4 regions of the Yersinia enterocolitica subsp. enterocolitica genome follow, and region 3 is predicted to be linked to each of the others. Evidence: predicted binding sites of a transcription regulator. Region 3 holds the regulator's gene; each other region holds the start of a gene.

Region 1 (5,493 bases), 4.2 Mb from region 3:
TAGAATAGATATTAAATTTTAGATTTAATATTTTTGATTGGCTGATAAAGTGCGATTTCCTCACCAACAATATATTTCTTTCGTAAAGTAGCGGAGACTTTATCCATAATCATGACAATAACCACCATGATTAATGTAATAAACATCACGACATCCCAATTCCATAAGCGCATATTCTCGGCATAAACTAAGCCGATCCCTCCTGCCCCAACAAAACCTAACACTGCGGCCGACCGGGTATTGGATTCAATCTGATAGAGGCTTAGCGCTAAAAAAGTGGGGAAAGACTGAGTGAAAATACCAAAACGCTGTTTTTGCAAAGCATTGGCTCCCATGGCGGTCAAACCACGATTAGGTGATTTATCTACCGCTTCATGTCCTTCTGCATAAAGTTTACCGAGCAACCCCATATCTTGCATAATAATCGCCAACACCCCAGCAAGTGGCCCCATACCCACTGCGCGCACAAAAATCAGCCCCCAAATCGCCATATCAATGCCACGAAAGATATCCAGGAAACGTCGCACGACAAATGAAATAAGGCGTAAACTCGGTGTCGACATCACATTTCGCGCCGCCAGGAATGACAGGGGTAAAGCAATCAGAGTGGCAGTGAGTGTTCCGGCAAATACAATGGCTAAGGTAATAAAAATCTGGCCAAAGTAATATCTAAATGGCCAATTGACGAAGTCATGCCAAACAAACATGCGCAAAAAATATCGGCTTATTTGCTGGCTACCATTTACAAATGCCAGCCAGGGAATGCCAAAGGTTTTAAAGAAAAAAAGGTAATATAAAAAAATAGCTACCCCAATGATAGTAACCCATCTGATATAGCGTGTTTGCTGTAAGAAAATCTGCGGATACTGTTGCTTCAGTGTAAAGAGCTGCTCTGCGGTTAGATTATTATTTAGCATTATGAACCCCCTTCCACAACTCGCTTGCGTAATTTGCCGGATGTGTAATCCAACAGCGAAACCACGATAATAATCAGCAGTAGTGTCATACTCACCTGATCATAGCGATCCAATTTTATTGAGGTCATTAACTCCTGACCGATTCCCCCCGCTCCCACCAAACCCAAAATAGTCGATTGGCGAAAATTAATTTCCAGCCGCATAAAACTATAAGAAAGAAATATGGGTTTTACTTGTGGCCAAAATGCAAAGCGCATCCGTTGCAATTTACCCGCCCCACAAGCAGCGAGGCCGCGAACAGGTTTATCAGATGCGGTTTCCAATGATTCGTAAAACAACTTGGTTAAGCTGCCAATAGTGTGTAAGGCCAGCGCCAAAAAACCGGGAATCGCCCCAATTCCAAAAGCCATGACAAACATCACTGCCCATGCTAATTCTGGCATCGTGCGTAAAAAGGCGACAAAGGTCCGGATAGATAATCTCAACCAGGATGGATTTTGAGTATTATTCGCCGCCAAAAAAGCCAGAGTAATAGCAACCATTACCGACAAGATTGTCGACGCCACAGCCAATTGCAGCGTTTCCCAGATTAGCGGTAACTGAATTGGCAGACGATATCCCCAATAAGCCAGCGAGCCTTCCGTATGACCATCCGCCAATAGTTTATGCAAATGGAGTTCGGGGATAGTTTCAACCAGATAATCAAAAAAAGACGGAATAGAAATAAAAACAGTATGTAAATTAAACTCAGCAATACTTCCCGCACCAAGATAGATAATGACCAGCGTCAATGACCAAATCAACGTTTCACGTTTCTGTTTAGCGCGAACCCGCTGATAGTAATGGTTGAAGTCCGTATTCAAAATTAGCTACCACCTAAAAAATAGCTCCAGCAAGCCAGAGCTAAACTATTTTTATTCGCAGAGCCGACTTAGCGGTCGCCTTTGGTTAATTCGCGCTTCATATCAATGATTGTTTGATATTCACTTAGTGATGTCTCACCAATATGCTGTTTGCCGCCCATTGCTTTGATAAAGCAGGCGTGATCTTCTTTATCCAGTTTTTTAACCGCAGCTACGAGTTGTGCTTTAAATTCAGGTGGCAATGCACCACGGACTAAAATCGGGCCATTAGGAATAAGTGGGGATTCCCAGATAATACGGATCTGTTTCATTAAATCTGGATGATCCATCCTAATCATACGGGTAAATGCGCCACTGGTATAACCGGTATTGTAATCGCCGATCATTGATGCCCATGTAACCGCACCGTCAAATTGACCGTTAATAACCCCCAGAATATCCTGCTCATGGCCGCCAGAGAATGTCACGCTAGAGAAGAAATTGTTATATTTGTTATCGGCTGTCCCGCCTAATTTCTGTTTAAAGACTTGATTAGGGATCAAGAAACCTGAAGTTGAGTCTGGATCAGCGAAACCAAATGCTTTGCCCTTTAAATCTTCAATTTTCTGATAAGGGCTATCGGCTTTGACGACCACAACTGAGTGATAACCGCGCGACTTGTCAGTATCATCAATAGCAATACCCACGATATCGACGGCTTTAGGATCTTTAATATAAACAGAGGCAAAAGAGGAGGGAGACATACTTAATACCAGGTCAATCTTCCCACCAAGTAAACCTTGAATCACCCCTGAGTAGTCAGAAGCGTTATGTAAATTAGTTTTAACGTTTAATTCTTTATCCAAGAATTCTTTGACACACATATTATCACCAATTTGCTGTGTCGCATTCTGTCCGCCCAAAATACCCAGATTAATTTCTTTTGGTGCATCCGCTGCCGTGGCATTAAATACCATCATGCTTGCCAATAATGAGGTAAGACAAAGTACTTTTTTCATTAAAATAACCTATTCTGATAAAGGGATAAGTGGGAATTAATGCAAAAGCTCCGTTGATTCATCGCTATATATATCCTGAATAATAGTGTCATTCAGCATAGAGGGATGTCCGTCAAAAATGATTCGTCCATGAGCAATACCAATGACTCTTGTACAATACTCTTTTACTAAATCGACAGAGTGTAAGTTAACGACGACTGCAATATCGTCTTCACTTATTTTCTGCAATGTATTCATAATACGCGTGGTGTTTTTGGGGTCCAAAGAAGCAACGGGCTCATCAGCCAATAATATTTTGGGGTTTTGCATCATGGCACGACAAATAGCCACTCGCTGCATTTGCCCACCCGAGAGGTTTTCTGCACGTTGCAAGGCATGTGGCAGCATATTAAGCCATTGCAACAATTCGATTGCCCTGGCGCGATCCTGGTCTGCAAAAATTTTAAAAAATGATTTTAGTGTGGAGGTATAACTGAGGCGGCCTAATAAAACATTTGTCATAACATCGAGGCGCGGAACCAAACAGAAATCTTGAAAAATCATGCCACATTTGGCTCGCCACTTTCTCATCTGCTTGGTTGTCAGAGCAGCGATATTCTGGGTCTCACCATTGTCATGGTAATTAATAATTTCACCAGCACTACTGGGAATAGTACCATTTAAAACATGCAATAATGTCGATTTACCGGCACCAGAACGGCCAATTATTGCGACAAACTCACCCGCGTGAAGCTCAAAATTAATATCATCCAGAACTCGATGCTGTGACTTATACACCTTAACTAAACCTTTAACAGCAAGTACCTTTTTACGTGATTCTGGCACCGCAGCTGGATAATCAGCCACAGTGAATTTACGTAACGCCTGGCCCATGTCATGTCTCTCAGATTGCCTGTAATCATGAACCATTAACGAATATTTTTATTGCATATTGATGATAGTTTTATGAGAGAAAGGTGACAAAAATTTAGCCACCTTCCTATATTTTGATAAGTCTATATTTCTTGATTAATGCTGATTTCGCAGCTAATAATTATTTAAAATTACTGTGAAAGCATTTAAATAGCCTCTAACTTCTCAACTTTCGGTAGACAAATAGCACAACCAGCGAGCCGATAACAGCCACCACAAAGCTGCCAAAGTTAAAGCCATCAACCTTGCCCATCCCAAAGAAAGTACTGATATAGCCACCAACCAGCGCACCCACTACGCCGAGGATTATAGTCATAATAAAACCACCACCATCCTCTCCTGGCATAATCCATTTAGCCAAAATACCGGCGATAAGACCAAAAATAATCCAAGATAGTATGCCCATAAGCACCTCCATAAAATTAAAAATCACTGATAGCAGATTTACCTATTTCACTCATTACAAATTTAACATTACAGCCTCAAACTGCTATCGTCATTGTTAAGTTAAGACCCGAATAACAAAATCTGCAAATCAAATCTGCCATATTCAGACGAAATTAAATAACAGATTCACGCGGTGAAAAAATATGATTAACTCCCTGTTGTTGCAGCTTTTTCAGCAAATCATACCCACCATTCGGTGCACTATGGGCTAATTCTCTTTCACTGGCAAAGACAGGGCTAGCCCAATATATATTAACCGGGTCATCTTGCTGAAGAGGCAATATTAGGCTATCAGCATTGTCATAAAACTTTGCTGATAAAATATAGCCTTCATACCCTTGAGGGGCAACTTCTGACTCCAAGGTATGCCCCTCCCCCAGCCAGGTTATTTTGCCCCAAGGTACATGAGCAAAACCGGCCAGTGCGCTAGCCATATGAATAGCATTATCCTCATTAACAAATTGGCTATCAATTGCTATAGCCATTTCGAAACGCCGGTATTTAGTCGCATCGTCATTGAATAATATTTCAACCCATGGCTGAGGACGAATACTAACCCCCAACGTCAGAAAATAATATATTCCCTCTTTTTCGTGTTGTGAGATAGCCATAGGCGGCCACTTACCTTGATCGATGGCATAATATTTTATCGCAGGGCCGAAATGTTGTTCATAGCACTGAATATATTCGGCCTGTAATGCAGGCCAAGGATTCCCTTCTTCCTGCTGCCAGGTTCGCCAAAATTGACGTGTATTTTGAGCACGAGCATATTGAGTATTAGTGGAAGCTGAACCCAGAGGTAATGTTAGTGGGTTATCTTTAATACAACTGGCTGAGTAACAAACTGAGTGATCAATATATAAACTCCAACCGGGAATAATCGCCAGTAATTGCCCCTGATACCATAATGCTGCGCCATCATCACTTTCTGACCAGATAATTGAAATAAACTGTGCATCAAGTTCAGCTTCACCGGCCACATTACGGCAAAACTCGGCAGCTAATCGCGGTGCTAAACCTTGTTCAAGGGCGACATTATCAACCGATATTGGCGCTGCAACCAAATTCCTCACCCAACAAGCGCGAACAGGAAAACGCTCTTCAAACGCCTCTTGCGGATAAATATAGAAATACACTACCCGCTGGTCTTGTTGCACCACGGCTACTAATGTCTGGTTTTCATTACTGACTTCGGCCAGTACCTCAGATTCTTTCATATCGCCTCAACTGTATCGGCAAAGGATTTCAGGCTAAACACGCTATATTGCCTGCCGTAAAATAAGTCTATTAGCGAGATACACATAACCTTATGCTAATAACTCTATACTGAAAAATGTAAAAAAGTGACTATAAAAA
Region 2 (5,493 bases), 810 kb from region 3:
TAACGCACCTTACGCTCAACAAAGCGGAACTGGATAACCGTCAAACCAATCACCAGCAACATCAGCACAACTGACTGAGCCGCTGAACTGGATAAATCCAACCCGGCAAAACCTTCGCGGTAAATTTTATAAATCAGGGTGGTGGTCGCCTGCATCGGGCCACCGCCTGTTGCGGCATCAATTACCGGGAAAGTATCGAAGAAGGCATAGACCAGATTCACCACCAGTAGGAAGAAGCTCACCGGCGAAATCAACGGCAACACCAAATTGAAGAAGCGGCGCACTGGCCCGGCTCCGTCAATGGCTGCGGCTTCAACTAATGAACGCGGGATAGATTGCAGCGCAGCAAGGAAAAATAAGAAGTTATAACTGATTTGCTTCCACACCGACGCCAATACCACCAGAAACATCGCCTGCCCACTATTTTGGGCGTGATTCCAGTTGTAGCCGAGTGAGGCCAAAAAATGAGTGATCAACCCCAGACCGGGATTGAACAAAAAGATCCACAACACTGCCGCCACGGCAGGGGCTACGGCATAAGGTAAAATCATTAAAGTTTGATAAATACGGCTGCCGCGCAACACGTAATCCACCATCGCCGCCAGAAATAGCGACACCACCAAGCCGATCCCCGCCACCAGCGAGCTGAAAATCAGTGTGGTGTAAAATGAAGCTAAATAATATTCATCGTGAAACAGCGCAATAAAGTTACTCAGCCCAACAAATTCGCTGGAGAGGCCGAATGGGTCGAGCATTTGTACCGAATACCACAGCGCTTCACCGGCAGGCCACAGGAAGAAAACAGCAGTAATAGCCAGTTGCGGTAATACCAGCAGGTAAGGTAACCAACTACAGGAAAAACCGGGACGGGAAGATGACATAAAGTTAACCATTTATCGAACAGGGTGCTAGTTGCTACACAGAGTTATTGGCCTGATGAATATCGCCAGTTTGAGTGCTAAAGCTGCTCACCCAAACTGGCAAATAACCTTATTTGTTGGTTTGCTCGAAACGACGCAGCAACACATCACCTCGAGACACAGCGGTATCTAATGCTTGCTGTGGTGTTTTCTTGCCCGTCCAAACACCTTCCAGCTCTTCATCTACCACCGTGCGAATCTGTGGCATATTGCCCAGACGCAAGCCTTTGGTATATGGCAATGGCGGTTTGTTCAGCATTTGGCGAGTGGCGACATCAGCACCTGGATTCTTGTCATAGAAGCCCTGTTGCTTGGTCAGCTCATACGCAGCGGTGGTGATAGGCAAGTAGCCGGTTTTCTGATGCCATTCAGCAGCAATTTCCGACTGGGTCAGGAATTGTAGGAATTCAGCTACGCCCTTATAAGTATCTTTGTCTTTCCCATCCATCACCCACAGGCTGGCCCCACCAATAATGGCGTTTTGTGGGGCATCCTTGGCATCAGCATCGTAAGGCATCATGCCCACACCGTAATTAAATTTGGCGTAATGGCGAATATCCGCAAGTGATCCGGAAGAGGCAGTGGTAATAGCGCAATCACCGTTATAGAACTTGGCAGTCGATTCATCTTTACGACCAAAATAGGTGAAATCACCTTTCTTGTTCATATCAGACAGCAATTGAATATGTTTAACTTGCAAAGGCTTATTGAATTCCAATACCGCATCGGTGCCATCAAAACCATTATTACGGCTGGCAATTGGCTGACCATGCCAGGCACTGAAGTTTTCAATTTGAATCCACCCCTGCCAGCCGCTGGCATAACCACAACTTGATCCTGCGGCACGTAATTTAGCGGTATCTTCGGCCAATTCTTGCCAGGTTTTAGGCGGTTGATCTGGATTCAAACCCGCTTTTTTGAAGGCATCTTTGTTGTAATACAACACCGGCGTAGAGCTGTTAAATGGCTGAGATAATAAGTGGCCCGTTTTCGCATCAGTGTAATAACCCGCAACCGTCGGGACGAAAACGGATTCATCAAAATTAATATTGGCGTCTTTAAATACCTGGAATACCGGCTTAATCGCCTTACTCGCCATCATGGTGGCGGTGCCAACTTCATAAACCTGCAAAATAGCAGGCGCTTTCCCTGAACGGAAAGCAGCAATGCCCGCCGCCAGACTTTGTTCGTAGTTGCCTTTATAGACCGGCACAATTTTATAATCGCTATGCGACTGGTTAAAGCGATCAGCTAACGAGTTAACTTCTACGCCTAACTCCCCTTCCATCGAGTGCCAGAAAGGAATTTCAGTTACCGCCATCGCATTGGCACTGAATGCCAAAGTCAGCGCAACACAAATCGACGTTTTACGAATAGCATTGTTAAACATATCTGGCCCCTGAATAAATCCGTATGGCCCATCTCAATGAATTTTGCGGATGAGCGAAATAAATCAGTTTTTGTTCGGAAGCAAACATGACACCTTTTCATGACAGAAATATAACTTCCACATGACAGAAAAGTGACAAAACAATGAAAATAGCGGGTCAAATAGGTGTCAGACAGGTTAATCTTTTAAATAACTCTTATTAGTCAATAATGACTATTTATTTCCTTAAAAAACAAACTTATCATAAAAATAATCGCAAAGTTAATTTAACTTAAATATCAACCAATCATTAATAACATTCATTAAGTATAATCATAGATTATTTATCATATTGAATAATAAAATAATTGAAACCAAAAAAAATAGGACTAACTCTTGCTTGAAATAATGCCATTTAAAATGTTAGTGTTCTTTCCGGCTTACTGATGGTGTATTAACGTAACTATTTAACGCCCTCGTTATCATTGCTATATACACATATAAGCCACTCGTATTATTAACTCCTTATCCATTTATGGATAGGGATCTCATATAACACATAATGGACTATCGGATATTTACAATGAAAAAGACACTACTTTCAATTGTTACTATCGCTATATTGGCTAGCAGCAGTGCTAATGCTGCCCCTGTAGAAAAAGATATTGCGATTGAAGCAAAAATTGTTTCTGCAATAAAACTGACCAAGAATAGTGGCCGAGCGCTTGACGCCATCAAGATGACATACGACCCTGTGAAGAATGATGGTCACTTTACTCATACTGAACAGATTAAGTTCACTTCTCTAGGTGGGACTAAAATAAAAGTCTCTCTGAGAGAAGCATTCGCCATGCTGAATAGCAACAACAAGACATTTACTGATTACAAAGTAAATATAGAGGGTAAAGAATTGAAAAATGGCAGTGCTGCCGAAGTTTTTGACCTGACTAATACTGATTTTTCGGGGAGTTTAAACATCTCAGCTAAACAACCCATAGATGCTGTTGATGGAGAAATATATACCGGTGTCCTTAAACTCTCCATTGAAGCTGAAGCTTAAATTTAATTAAGTAAAACATTATAATTTCCTTATAGATAATACATGCAGTCAGGGGTGAACTCTTGGCTGCATGCTATTTTCAACTAAATACTCGTATTAAATTAATGTTACTAACACCATTAATATAAAGGTTTATTTATCGAAAAAGCATGCTGCCATATATATGCAGTAAGAAATAAAATAAAATGGAATGGAATCCTATGAAAACCCCGTCAATAATTGACAAGGCTGTTTTAGTTGCTCTATTACTCACTTCATTTAACTCAGTTGGTTCCGAAGATATTACTATTGAGCACTTAGTTCCGGCGGGTTTTTCTGCTGCCGAGGAACATAATACACTGCAATTACTAGGTATATTAAACGGGAAGACCCTGCCCAGCCCGCTGTTCTTCTCAGAAGAAAAACAACAATTAAGCTTTGATCAACAACAATATCGTGATAATCATATTGATGAATCATCCATTACTTTATTAGCGAGTATCTTACCGCAAATACCTTATTTACAGTGCCAAAATGGCTGCGACTATATCTTATCGAACCATCGAATTACCGTAGATAAAGTTAATCATGTGGTCACAATGACTAATAACAATAACCGTTATCTCATGCCGGTCACCACTTGGGGATTAGTACATAACCAATCTTTTGATCTGCGGTTGGCTACAGAACAGTATCGGGCTGTTTCTGCTCGTGGGCAAGGCTACCTTGGGCTACCCTATCAATCTTTTGCCTTTGCCCATTGGTTTTATAATGCTGCGCGGATAAAGAACAATAACTCATACGCCCATCAATCAGGATACCAGCAACAGACCCAAATAGGCGTTGGCAGTTGGTATCTGCAAAAGAATTTTCAGGCGCACTATTTGCGCGCTGGCCGGCAAAACAATCTGGATAATAGCGCAGGCAGTATTCATACCCTGGTCAATCCGGCCTTAGACCAATTCGTAACACTAGGCAGTCAGAGCTATTTAGCCATTGATAAACCCTCGGCAGGGAGCTTGGTGCTGTACGCCACCAGTGATGGCGATTTTGAAATTTACCGTGATAACCAACTCATCCGCCGTATTCCAGCCCAACTAGGCCGTAACGAAATTGATTACAGCCAACTCCCCGGCGGCTATTACACCGTTGAGATTCGTTTAGTGGATCGCACCGGAAAAGTCATTAATCAGGAAAGCCAAACTATCAGCAATATAGGTACTCAGACTAATAATGGCTGGTTCCTGACCTTGGGCAAAGGTGCAGTGCGTAGTAATAACGCCCCTCATCTGATGCAATTTGGCCGCAGCATGAACCTGAAAAGCCTGCAAACCAATATCACACTACTTAAAGACACCGCCAGCCACTGGACCGCCGAAGGGAATGCCTCACACCCACTGGGCATTTATGATCTGAATATTACCCCCACTTTGGGGCTGATGTCGGGTGAAAAACGCAGTGGGGGATATTTGCGTTTAACCGGTGGGAATTCTGGTCTGGGATATGCCTCGCTTGCCCGCTACCAAACGCCTGATGTGTCGATATACGCACCTAATGCTGGTAGTACCTCAGCTTCTTATAGCCGCCGTTTTGGGCCAACTCAGCTTAGTTATCAATTTAATCAATATAAAAATAATCGCCAACACCGCATTCAAAGTCGTTGGGACTGGCGGCGACCGCAATATGGCATGGCTCTGTCGCTCGGAGTACAAAAAGGTGGGCAATGGAACAGCCAAAATAATTACGGCGTATTTCTTAATACCACTCTGTCTTTCCTCAAAAACAGCGCCAGCATCAACAGTGCTTATGCCCGACAACAGCTAACGACCAGTGCCAGCTATCAAAAAGAGTTTAGTGATAACTACGGCACCAGCACTTTCGGTATTGATGGCAGCACCAGCGGGAAAAGCAATAGTGTCGGCAGCTTTGCTCATCGCAGTGGCAGCCGCGGTGATGTATCGGCACGAGCAGGGGTAGACAACAAGATAGCCAATGGCGGTATCAGCTATAACGGCATGTTGGCTATCAGCCCACAAGGGATTGCATTAGGTCGCAGCAGCTACAGTGGAACTGCATTACTGATAGAAACACCGGATCTGGCAGGCACTCCCTATAGCTTCACTGCAGAAGGTCAACCGATCAGTGGCAGCGGTGTCTATGCCATT
Region 3 (5,493 bases):
TTTGAAAAATCACCACCACACAGCACCAGTTGTTTGAAAAAGCCATAGGTACCGGAGGCAGAATTTCGGCTATAGCGCTGTATCGAGCGTTCAGCCCAGCGCCCTTCTAGCCCAAGTTCGCCAAAACGTTGGATGCGATGGGATTCCCCGCAACGACGATTTTGCGAAAATACAGCATCAAGCTGAGATAAGGTTAGTTTATCTAGTGGATTATCCTGATGGACAAAAACCACCAATGCATCCACTGCGACAGGGACAGCAAGTGGTGGATAGCCATAACGCTCAGTAAACGCCATGGTTTCAGCCGCTTTCATTGGCCGGCTCATCGGGCCGAGTTGAGCGGCCCCTGCTGCCAGTGCCGCAGGAGCGGTTGAGGAACCTGCCGCCTGTATTTGCAAATTAACGCCGGGGTAATGATGATTGAAATCATCAGCCCATAAAGACATCAAGTTAGCCAAAGTGTCAGAACCGACACTGGAAAGATTACCAGACAGAGTATCTGGCTTTGGCGCATCGACCACTGTGGCCGGCGATACCGCGACAGGGAGTGCCAGGACGCCGCAGCTAAACCCTAGCAGAGCAGGCAACAGCGCTAGTTTTCCCCATCTCATCAGTTTGATATCCATACAGTCTTAGGATTTGACTGCATTCTCGGTTAAAACCGTCGGAACAATCAACCGATTCGGCAAGGTAAAGATAAATCTCGTCCCCAAACCGATTTCACTCATCACATCCAAACGCGCATCGTGATGGCTCAAAGCATGCTTCACAATTGCCAACCCCAAGCCACTACCACCGGTTTGCCTTGAGCGGGCTTTGTCCACCCGATAGAAGCGCTCGGTCAGGCGTGGCACATGTTCAGGGCCAATACCCGGTCCATTGTCACTCACCTGAAATTGCACCCCTTGAGGTGTTTGCTGCCAGCACACCTCAATTTTGGTGCCATCAGGGGTGTGATTGACTGCATTATAAACCAGATTGGAAACCGCACTGCGCAGTTGATCTTCGTTACCGAATACCTTCAATTGCTCATTAATTCGGAAGGTGATCTCATGACGCCCATTACTCAGCGCTTGCACTTCGTGTTGCAGCATTTTCAGCATGCGCGGAATATCGACCTGCTCATTCATATCCACATTAGGTGCAGCTTCAATTCGCGATAACGTCAATAATTGTTTTACCAGCCCATCCATGCGCTTGGTCTGTTCTTGCATCGTCCCTAGCGCTTTATCTCGTAATGGCCCGACCAACTCTTGGTCGTGCATCATTTCCAGATATCCCTGTAACACCGTCAAGGGAGTGCGCAGTTCGTGGCTCACATTGGCAAAGAAATTACGCCGCGCCCCTTCCAACTGACGCATTTGGGTAACATCACGAGCCACCATAAGCAATTGCCCTTCTGAATAAGGCATCACCCGGAACTCAACGTAATAACCATTATTGAGTTGCAGGGTCAATGGGCGGGAAAATTCTTGTTGTTGCAAATATTGACGGAATTCGGGATAACGCAGCAAGTTGAGAATATGTTGGCCGTTATCCTCCGGCCAACGGAAGCCGAGTAATTGCTGAGCCAAACCATTACACCAGAAAATATTGCCATCAATGGTCGTCATAACCACCGCATCAGGTAAAGACTCAGCACCACTGCGAAAGCGTTTGATAAGTAAAGCCAACTCACGACGCCGGCGGCGATTTCGCAGTTGCATCTGGTACAAGCCGTAAAATAAAGGCTCCCAACTCCAACGCCCTGAAGGTGGCGTCATGCTGCGGTCTAACCACAGCCAGTGAGATAATTTGAGTTGGTTATAGAAATTCCACACCAGCGCCGCAATAACCGAGACCAATAATAGCCAGGGAAGGTACCCGATAAAGGCACCTAACAGTAATGCGGGCAGACAAAAAAGAGCCAGCTCTAAAGCCAGCGTTTTCCATGATAAACGTTCTAACACAACGAATTCTCCGGCCCTGAAAACTCAGTAGCGCGTTGAGAAACGGTATCCGGTTCCCCGGACAGTTTGTACCATTCTGTCATGGCCATCAATTTCCAGCGCCTTACGTAGCCGACGAATATGCACGTCAACGGTGCGATCTTCTACATAAACGTTAGTGCCCCAAACATAATTAAGCAACTGTTCACGGCTGTAAACGCGCTCCGGATGAGTCATGAAAAAGTGCAATAATTTAAATTCGGTCGGCCCCATATCCAACGCTTGATCATTGGCCATAACCCGATGTGAGGAGGGATCAAGGCTCAACCCTTGCATTTCAATCACTTCTTCAACCGCCATTGGCGATATCCGGCGCATAACCGCTTTGATACGCGCCACCAGCTCTTTGGGTGAAAAAGGCTTAGTAATATAGTCATCCGCCCCCACTTCCAAACCACGCACTCTGTCTTCTTCTTCGCCACGCGCTGTCAGCATCATCACCGGAATATCTCGGGTCAGAGCTTCACGTTTCATATGTTTAATAAACTGAATACCCGAGCCGCCAGGTAACATCCAGTCCAACAACACTAAATCAGGGTAAGGCTCGGACAAACGAGTGACTGCACTGTCGTAATCCTCGGCTTCTAACGGTTGGTAGCCATTCTGTTCCAACACAAAGCACACCATCTCACGGATTGGTGCTTCATCTTCAACTACCAGTATGCGTCTTGCCATCATCAACCCTGCCAGTAAGTTAGTGGTCACTATTTGATTTCGGAAGTCATTATGCGTCAGTTTTGTGACATTTTTATGAAAAACATCCCCCTCTGGCAAGCAATAAGCATAGTGATAAATTTCATGATAAATGCAAAATGCAGCACTCAAGTTTGCGAGGCGTCTCGGAGATTTCCCTCACAGCCTTTTTTTAGCCGCGACATCCAGCAGGCAGCGTTTATAATCAGCGCCATTATCTTTACATGGCGACCGGCCCGAGCGGGAGATTTATGCGCATTATTCATACCTCTGACTGGCATTTGGGCCAGCATTTCTTTACCAAAAGCCGTGCGGCTGAACATCAGGCATTCCTGCACTGGCTCATAGAACAGATCAAAGAAAATCAGGTAGATGCGCTGATTGTGGCGGGTGATATTTTTGATACCGGCGCCCCACCTAGCTATGCACGTGAGCTATATAACCGTTTCGTGGTTGAACTACAGCCGACGAACTGCCAGTTGGTTGTTCTGGGGGGCAACCATGATTCAGTATCAACGCTGAATGAATCTCGCGGCTTGCTTTCTTATTTGAATACCACAGTCATTTCCTGCGCCAGCAGCAATTTGGATCAACAGGTTATTATTTTGAAAGACCGCCAAAATCATCCTGCGGCGCTGCTGTGCGCGATTCCCTTTTTACGTCCACGAGATCTAGTCACCAGTCAGGCGGGTGAATCCGGTGGTCAGAAACAACTGGCGTTGCAGGAAGCAATTGCTGCCCATTATCAGGCGCTTTATCAGCGAGCCGTCGAGCTGCGTACCGAGTTAGGCCTGCCCTTGCCGATTATTGCTACCGGGCACCTAACTACGGTGGGGGTCACTACCTCAGACTCGGTTCGTGATATTTACATCGGCACATTGGATGCTTTCCCGGCCCACGCTTTCCCCCCGGCAGATTATATTGCTCTGGGCCATATTCATCGTGCTCAGCAAGTAGCAAAAACCGAACATATCCGATATAGCGGTTCGCCAATTGCCCTGAGTTTTGATGAGCTGAGCAAAGAGAAAAGTGTTTATCTGGTGGAGTTTGCCCAGCAGACATTAGCCTCTGTGACCCCAATCTTCATTCCACAATTTCAACCAATGCAATTAATCAAAGGTGACTTAGCGCAAATTGAGCAACAGTTGACTAAATTTGCCGACCACCAAGGGTTACCGGTGTGGCTGGATATCGAAGTTGCCACACAAGATTATCTCACTGATATTCAAAGGCGAATTCAGGCATTAGCCGCAGAACTCCCCGTTGAGGTGGTACTCTTACGCCGCAGCAAAGAGCAGCGTAATAACAGTATTGAGCGGCAGGAAAAGGAAACACTCAATGAACTGAGTGTCACTGATGTATTTGAACGCCGGCTGGCGCTAGAGGCGGATTTAGCCGCACCACGCCAAGAGCGCATGCGACAGATGTTTAATCTGGTGGTTGAAGATATCACGCAAGGTAAAGATACCGCAGAGGAGCAATCTGCATGAGAATTTTAAGTCTACGGCTGAAAAACATTAATTCTCTACAGGGTGAATGGAAGATAGATTTCACCGCCGAACCTTTTGCCAGCAACGGTTTATTCGCGATAACCGGCCCGACTGGGGCAGGGAAAACCACCCTGCTCGATGCCATTTGTCTTGCATTATACCACCAGACCCCGCGGTTGAATGTCACCCCCAGCCAAAACGAACTGATGACTCGCCACACGGCGGAGTCACTGGCTGAAGTCGAGTTTGAGGTAAAAGGAACGCGTTATCGTGCTTTCTGGAGCCAACGGCGCGCTAAAAATAGCTCGGAAGGAAATCTGCAAGCGCCTAAAGTTGAGTTGGCGCTATGCGAAAACGGCAAGATTCTGGCCGATAAAGTGCGCGATAAGCTTGATATGGTTGCCGCAATCACCGGGCTGGATTTTGGCCGATTTACCAAATCGATGATGCTGTCACAGGGGCAATTTGCGGCATTTCTCAATGCTGATGCCAATGATCGCGCGGAATTATTGGAAGAGTTAACCGGCACTGACATCTATGGTCGGTTATCTGAACACGTATTTGAGCAACATAAGCAAGCCAAGATCGCACTAGATGCATTGCATCAACGCGCCAGCGGTATTGAACTGCTAAATGAAGAGCAGCGTGCAGATCTGGCGCAACAATTAGATGTACTCGGTGAACAAGAAAAGCAGCTTGCTTCAGAACAGCGGGTAAATCAAAAGCAAATAAATTGGCTCATCGGATGGCAGCAACAGCAAAAAAATGTGTTGGAATATCAACAGCAGCAGAAAATTATTGAGCAAGAATATCTGCAAGCACAACCCGAACTGCAACGCCTGGCCCGTAGTGAACCAGCAGAAAAGTTACGCCCCCTATTACGCGAGTGTTCCCGTAGCCTACAGGATTTGCAGCAGATACAACTGCGTATCACCACACTGACGCAGCAGCAACAGCAACTTCAAACACAACTGACGCCACTGACTCAGGCGCTGGAGCAAGCCAATCTTGCCCGCCAGCAACACGCAACTAATCAACATGAGCAAGAAACACTGATCGAGCAAAAAGTCGTTCCGCTGGATAACCTTATTGCTCAACAACAGCACTCATTAATGCTACTAGGTACGCAACTGGAACAGTTACGCACCAAAGAACAGCAGAGTAAACAACAGCTTGAACTAAATGAACAACAGTTCAAGCTAGCTTACCAGCGCCTGCAACAACTGACTGAGTACACCCAGCAGTATGCCCACCATCAACACTGGGAAAAAAACCTGCCTTTGTGGCGTGAGCAGTTCCGCCAATTACACATGCAGCAACAA
Region 4 (5,493 bases), 980 kb from region 3:
GCGCTAATCATCACTGTGAGTCTGACCGTTATCTCAGGTATCGCACTCATTGCCGTGGCTTGTGAAAAACCCAGCGACGTTTTAGGCTTTTTACTGCTCGGGCTGATGGCGATTGTGGCTGCAATTACCTACACCGTGGGTAGCAAACCCTATGGCTATATGGGGTTAGGTGATATCTCGGTATTAGTATTCTTCGGCTGGCTGAGTGTCGCCGGAACTTACTATCTTCAGGCTGGCCACTTTGACAGTATCGTCATGCTACCGGCTACCGCCTGTGGTTTATTGGCAACAGCCGTTTTGAATATTAATAATTTGCGCGATATCGAAAATGACAAAGCAAATGGCAAAAACACATTGGCAGTGCGTTTAGGCCCGGTTGTTGCACGTTATTACCATGCCCTGCTGATTTTAGCGGCTATTTTCTGCCTGACATTATTCAACATTCTTTATCTGCATAGCTGGGCGGGTTGGATCTTTGTGCTGGCCATTCCCTTGCTAGCCAGACACGCGCTGTTTGTACTGCGTGAGCCAACCGCCGCTGGCATGCGCCCAATGCTCGAACATATGGTCAAAGCCGCGCTACTGACCAATATCCTGTTTGCTATTGGTCTGGTGCTAAGTTAACCCCGCCTCTTTTTTCTCTGGGTTGTGGTCGATAAAATCAGCCCGGAGAAATTTAACAATTGATGATTTTGCCAACAGCTGTCAGAAAGGGATATACTTAGCATCCCAGCCGCAACCAGACGTTAATCCTATGAAATATGATACTTCCGATCTCTGTGATATCTATCATGAAGAGGTAAATGTGGTAGAACCACTGTTCTCCAATTTTGGCGGACGTACTTCATTTGGTGGCAAGATAACCACTGTAAAATGTTTCGAAGATAACGGCTTGTTGTTTGACCTACTCGAAGAAAATGGTCTTGGCCGTGTGTTAGTTGTCGATGGCGGTGGCTCAGTGCGCCGTGCATTAATCAATGCTGAACTTGCTGATTTAGCATTGAAAAACGAGTGGGAAGGAATTGTTGTTTACGGCGCTGTTCGTCAGGTTGATGAACTGGCCGAATTGGATATTGGTATCCAGGCGATGGCCGCAATTCCAGTCGGTGCTGCAGATGAGGGTATTGGTGAAAGCGATATCCGCGTTAATTTTGGTGGGGTGACATTCTTCTCCGGTGACCACTTGTATGCAGACAACACCGGGATCATCTTGTCAGAAGAACCTTTGGATATTGAATAGTATCTAGCTGATTTACATATGATAATTATTAAATAGGGCGATGTTGATATCGCCCTATTTGCACTTCAAACTCAAAGTGGCTCTGTGGCTAGCGGCTTTCAACAACGCGTTGGTGATGCTTTAAGCCAACTGGCACTTAGACTTCTTCCATCTTTCCCAACAGTGCCCGCAGACGATCCTGCCACACATGCTGTTCTTGTTTCAGTTGCTCATTTTCGCGCACTAACGCTTCACGGCCACCAGCCGCTTCCTGAACTTCTTGGGACAGGGTGTTATTTTTCTCTTTCAGCTCTTCAATTTCCATCTGTAACAAAGTGATGGTATCAATCGCCTGCTGAACTTTAACTTCCAATTTCTCAAATACTTCAAATGACATTCTTCGGTCCCCTTATGAGTCGCAAGGCGTACATATCTTGATCGCAGTCGCCATTTTTAACTTCAGTTGCCGCATAAACTGAAGCAACCATCGACAAATGAAACTGCTGTGAATACTTATTTATCGCGCTATATATCCATCAAACGAGTGCAACAAGCACTCTATTTTAGACGTCCCATCGCCCAGGTGACGCCACTTGATAAAAACGATGGTCTTGTAAAGCGCCTCCCTTATAAAGCGATTGTATGTAGCCAATCCCCCCCCTGTCTAGCGCCATGCCGGTACAAACCACACTCTGTTGCAATTTCATGTCAAGAACCATCAGTAAAAACTGAAAAACCTCTATGACCAATCCTGTAAAGTGATACATGCCCTTAACAACTGATGAGAAAAGTACTGGTCTGATCACACTTTCAAAGTCCCTTAATAGCCGTGAATAACGCGAAATCGCTCATTTTTATGACGCACCACACACATTTTGATTTCGCTATTTCTCGTTTGTGCTCGTTAACGATAAATTTACATCACCCCTTTTATTATTCGAAGGGTAAAAATAAGAAATACCCTATAAATCTCTGTCTCTAGGACATCTACTATGAGCCAAACCGCTAGTTCGACCTTGAAGGGCCAATGTATCGCGGAGTTTCTCGGTACTGCTCTACTCATCTTTTTTGGTGTGGGCTGTGTCGCTGCATTAAAGTTGGCTGGGGCCAGTTTTGGGCAGTGGGAAATTAGTATCATTTGGGGCCTGGGTGTTGCCATGGCCATCTATTTAACCGCAGCCATTTCAGGCGCTCATCTTAATCCGGCAGTCACCATTGCATTGTGGTTATTTGCCTGCTTCGATCGCCGTAAAGTTCTCCCTTACATTGTGGCACAAGTTGCCGGTGCATTTTGTGCCGCAGCCTTAGTGTTCGGCCTTTACTACAACCTGTTTATCGATTTTGAACAGACTCATCAGATAGCACGCGGCAGTGTTGAGAGTCTGAATCTGGCCGGTATTTTTTCTACTTATCCCAATCCGCACATTTCTGTTTTCCAGGCATTCCTGGTTGAAACTGTTATTACCGCAATTTTGATGTGTCTGATCCTGGCGCTGACTGATGATGGCAACGGTATTCCGCGCGGCCCATTGGCGCCCCTGCTGATTGGCATTTTGATTGCCGTTATCGGCGGCTCAATGGGGCCATTGACTGGGTTCGCCTTAAACCCAGCACGTGACTTTGGTCCAAAGCTATTTGCTTATTTTGCTGGCTGGGGCGAGGTTGCCTTCACTGGCGGGCGTGACATTCCTTACTTCCTGGTACCCATCTTTGGGCCTATTGTTGGCGCATTGGTAGGTGCATTTGGCTATCGCGCCCTGATTGGTCGCCATTTGCCATGCGATGTCTGTGTCGCTGACGATGAAGAAACCACGGTTACGACCACAGAACGCAAAGCGTAAATAATAGATACTGGAAGAATATACCCACCGTAATTGAAATTGTGGGTATAAACGGCAACTTAAAAGTAGGCTAATTATGACAACTGAAAATACTACTCAAAAGAAATACATTGTCGCGCTTGACCAAGGAACCACCAGTTCCAGAGCAGTGGTGTTGGATCACGATGCCAATATCGTGAGTATCTCTCAGCGCGAATTTGAGCAAATCTACCCAAAAGCAGGATGGGTTGAGCATGACCCAATGGAAATCTGGGCTACCCAAAGCTCAACATTGGTTGAAGTGCTAGCCAAAGCCGGTATCAGTTCTGATGAAATTGCTGGCATCGGTATCACCAACCAACGTGAAACCACCATTGTTTGGGACAAAACAACAGGTAAGCCGGTGTATAACGCCATCGTGTGGCAATGCCGCCGTACTGCCGATATCTGCGAAAAACTGAAAAAAGAAGGGCTGGAAGAGTACATCCGCCACAACACCGGGCTGGTCGTCGACCCTTACTTCTCTGGCACCAAGGTGAAATGGATCCTTGATAACGTAGAAGGCGCGCGTGACCGTGCTGAGCGCGGCGAGTTGCTGTTTGGTACTGTTGACACCTGGCTAGTGTGGAATATGACGCAAGGCCGCGTACACGTAACGGATTACACCAACGCATCACGTACCATGATGTTTAATATCCGCACCAAAGAGTGGGATGAACGTATGCTGAAAGCGCTGAATATCCCGCGCTCAATGCTACCTGAAGTTCGCCCATCCTCAGAAGTTTACGGCCAGACCAACATTGGTGGTAAAGGCGGGACTCGTATTCCTATCGCCGGGATTGCCGGTGACCAGCAAGCCGCGCTGTTCGGCCAGCTTTGTGTCCAACCGGGAATGGCAAAAAACACCTACGGTACCGGCTGCTTCCTGCTAATGAACACTGGCACAGAAGCAGTGCAATCCAATCATGGCCTGCTGACCACCATCGCCTGCGGCCCTCGCGGTGAAGTTAACTATGCACTGGAAGGTGCGGTGTTTATTGGCGGTGCATCCATCCAATGGTTGCGTGATGAGCTGAAGCTTATCAGTGATGCCGATGACTCTGAATACTTCGCCACCAAAGTGAAAGACAGCAACGGCGTGTATGTGGTGCCGGCCTTCACTGGCCTCGGTGCTCCTTATTGGGACCCGTATGCGCGTGGTGCAATCTTTGGCCTGACCCGTGGTGTTAACAGCAACCATATTATCCGTGCAACACTCGAATCTATTGCTTATCAGACTCGTGATGTACTGGATGCCATGCAAGCAGATTCTGGTGAACGCCTGAAATCGCTACGTGTTGATGGTGGTGCAGTTGCCAACAACTTCCTGATGCAGTTCCAGGCCGACATTCTGGGCACCCGCGTTGAGCGCCCAGAGGTACGTGAGAGCACAGCACTGGGTGCCGCATTCCTGGCAGGTTTGGCAACCGGCTTCTGGAATGATTTGGACGAAGTGAAAAGTAAAGCCACCATTGAGCGTGAGTTCCGCCCAGGAATAGAAACCACTGAGCGTGATTTCCGTTACAAAGGCTGGAAGAAAGCGGTGGCCCGCGCCCAAGCATGGGAAGAGCACGAAGAGTAACGGTCCGCCGGCTTTAAGCTAAAAATGTTTTATGCAATCGACGCCCCATCACTCCCCCGATGGGGCGTTTTTATGGTGAAAAAAAACACCACATCAAAAGTCACGCTTGCGGCTTCACGTCACAAAGGTGGTAGAATTCCGGCTTCCATTCTTCTATACCACCTCAATTAACAGGTTAATGATGAAACGTGAATTAGCCATCGAGTTTTCCCGTGTCACCGAAGCTGCCGCGCTGGCAGGTTATAAATGGCTGGGTCGGGGCGATAAAAATGCTGCCGACGGTGCTGCTGTAAAAGCCATGCGTATTATGCTCAATCAGGTCAATATTGATGGGCAGATTGTTATCGGCGAAGGTGAAATCGATGAAGCTCCAATGCTGTATATCGGCGAAAATGTCGGTACAGGCCAAGGCGATGCAGTTGATATCGCGGTAGACCCCATTGAAGGCACCCGTATGACTGCAATGGGTCAGGCTAATGCACTGGCGGTGCTGGCGGTGGGAGATAAAGGCACATTTTTACATGCGCCGGATATGTATATGGAAAAGCTGGTGGTTGGCCCCGGAGCGAAAGGCGCTATCGACCTTAATCTGCCACTGGAACTCAACTTACGCAATGTGGCTATCAAGCTGAATAAACCACTGATTGATTTAACGGTTATTACGCTCGCTAAACCGCGCCATGACGGCATCATCGCCGAAATGCAGCAACTGGGTGTCAAAGTGTTCGCTATCCCCGATGGCGATGTTGCGGCTTCGATTCTAACCTGCATGCCAGAAAGTGAAGTGGATGTGATGTACTGCATCGGCGGGGCACCAGAAGGCGTGATTTCTG

The links. The regulator PhoB, encoded in region 3, activates phosphate uptake and scavenging genes when phosphate is short. The targets are predictions, from matches to a motif close to CTGTCATAAAACTGNCNNAT.
Positions count from the first base shown of each region.
Region 1: the regulator PhoB is predicted to act here: its motif matches at 3,711-3,730, upstream of phnC (phosphonate ABC transporter ATP-binding protein).
Region 2: the regulator PhoB is predicted to act here: its motif matches at 2,397-2,416, upstream of ugpB (sn-glycerol-3-phosphate ABC transporter substrate-binding protein UgpB).
Region 4: the regulator PhoB is predicted to act here: its motif matches at 2,063-2,082, upstream of FGL26_RS16430 (MIP/aquaporin family protein).

Region 1 is NZ_LR590469.1:226,285-231,777, reverse strand. Features, by position in the region: gene phnE (phosphonate ABC transporter, permease protein PhnE) at 12-917, opposite strand; gene phnE (phosphonate ABC transporter, permease protein PhnE) at 917-1,780, opposite strand; gene phnD (phosphonate ABC transporter substrate-binding protein) at 1,849-2,778, opposite strand; gene phnC (phosphonate ABC transporter ATP-binding protein) at 2,815-3,651, opposite strand; gene FGL26_RS01130 (GlsB/YeaQ/YmgE family stress response membrane protein) at 3,848-4,096, opposite strand; gene FGL26_RS01125 (suppressor of fused domain protein) at 4,251-5,354, opposite strand.
Region 2 is NZ_LR590469.1:3,620,567-3,626,059, reverse strand. Features, by position in the region: gene ugpA (sn-glycerol-3-phosphate ABC transporter permease UgpA) at 1-881, opposite strand, end outside; gene ugpB (sn-glycerol-3-phosphate ABC transporter substrate-binding protein UgpB) at 991-2,310, opposite strand; gene FGL26_RS17190 (CS1 type fimbrial major subunit) at 2,873-3,349, shown strand; gene FGL26_RS17185 (TcfC E-set like domain-containing protein) at 3,535-5,493, shown strand, end outside.
Region 3 is NZ_LR590469.1:4,430,860-4,436,352, reverse strand. Features, by position in the region: gene FGL26_RS20795 (PstS family phosphate ABC transporter substrate-binding protein) at 1-611, opposite strand, end outside; gene phoR (phosphate regulon sensor histidine kinase PhoR) at 633-1,949, opposite strand; gene phoB (phosphate response regulator transcription factor PhoB) at 1,974-2,663, opposite strand; gene sbcD (exonuclease subunit SbcD) at 2,933-4,171, shown strand; gene FGL26_RS20775 (AAA family ATPase) at 4,168-5,493, shown strand, end outside.
Region 4 is NZ_LR590469.1:3,449,128-3,454,620, reverse strand. Features, by position in the region: gene FGL26_RS16450 (1,4-dihydroxy-2-naphthoate polyprenyltransferase) at 1-624, shown strand, start outside; gene rraA (ribonuclease E activity regulator RraA) at 755-1,240, shown strand; gene zapB (septal ring assembly protein ZapB) at 1,377-1,616, opposite strand; gene FGL26_RS21705 (hypothetical protein) at 1,783-1,926, opposite strand; gene FGL26_RS16430 (MIP/aquaporin family protein) at 2,212-3,060, shown strand; gene glpK (glycerol kinase GlpK) at 3,137-4,660, shown strand; gene glpX (class II fructose-bisphosphatase) at 4,842-5,493, shown strand, end outside.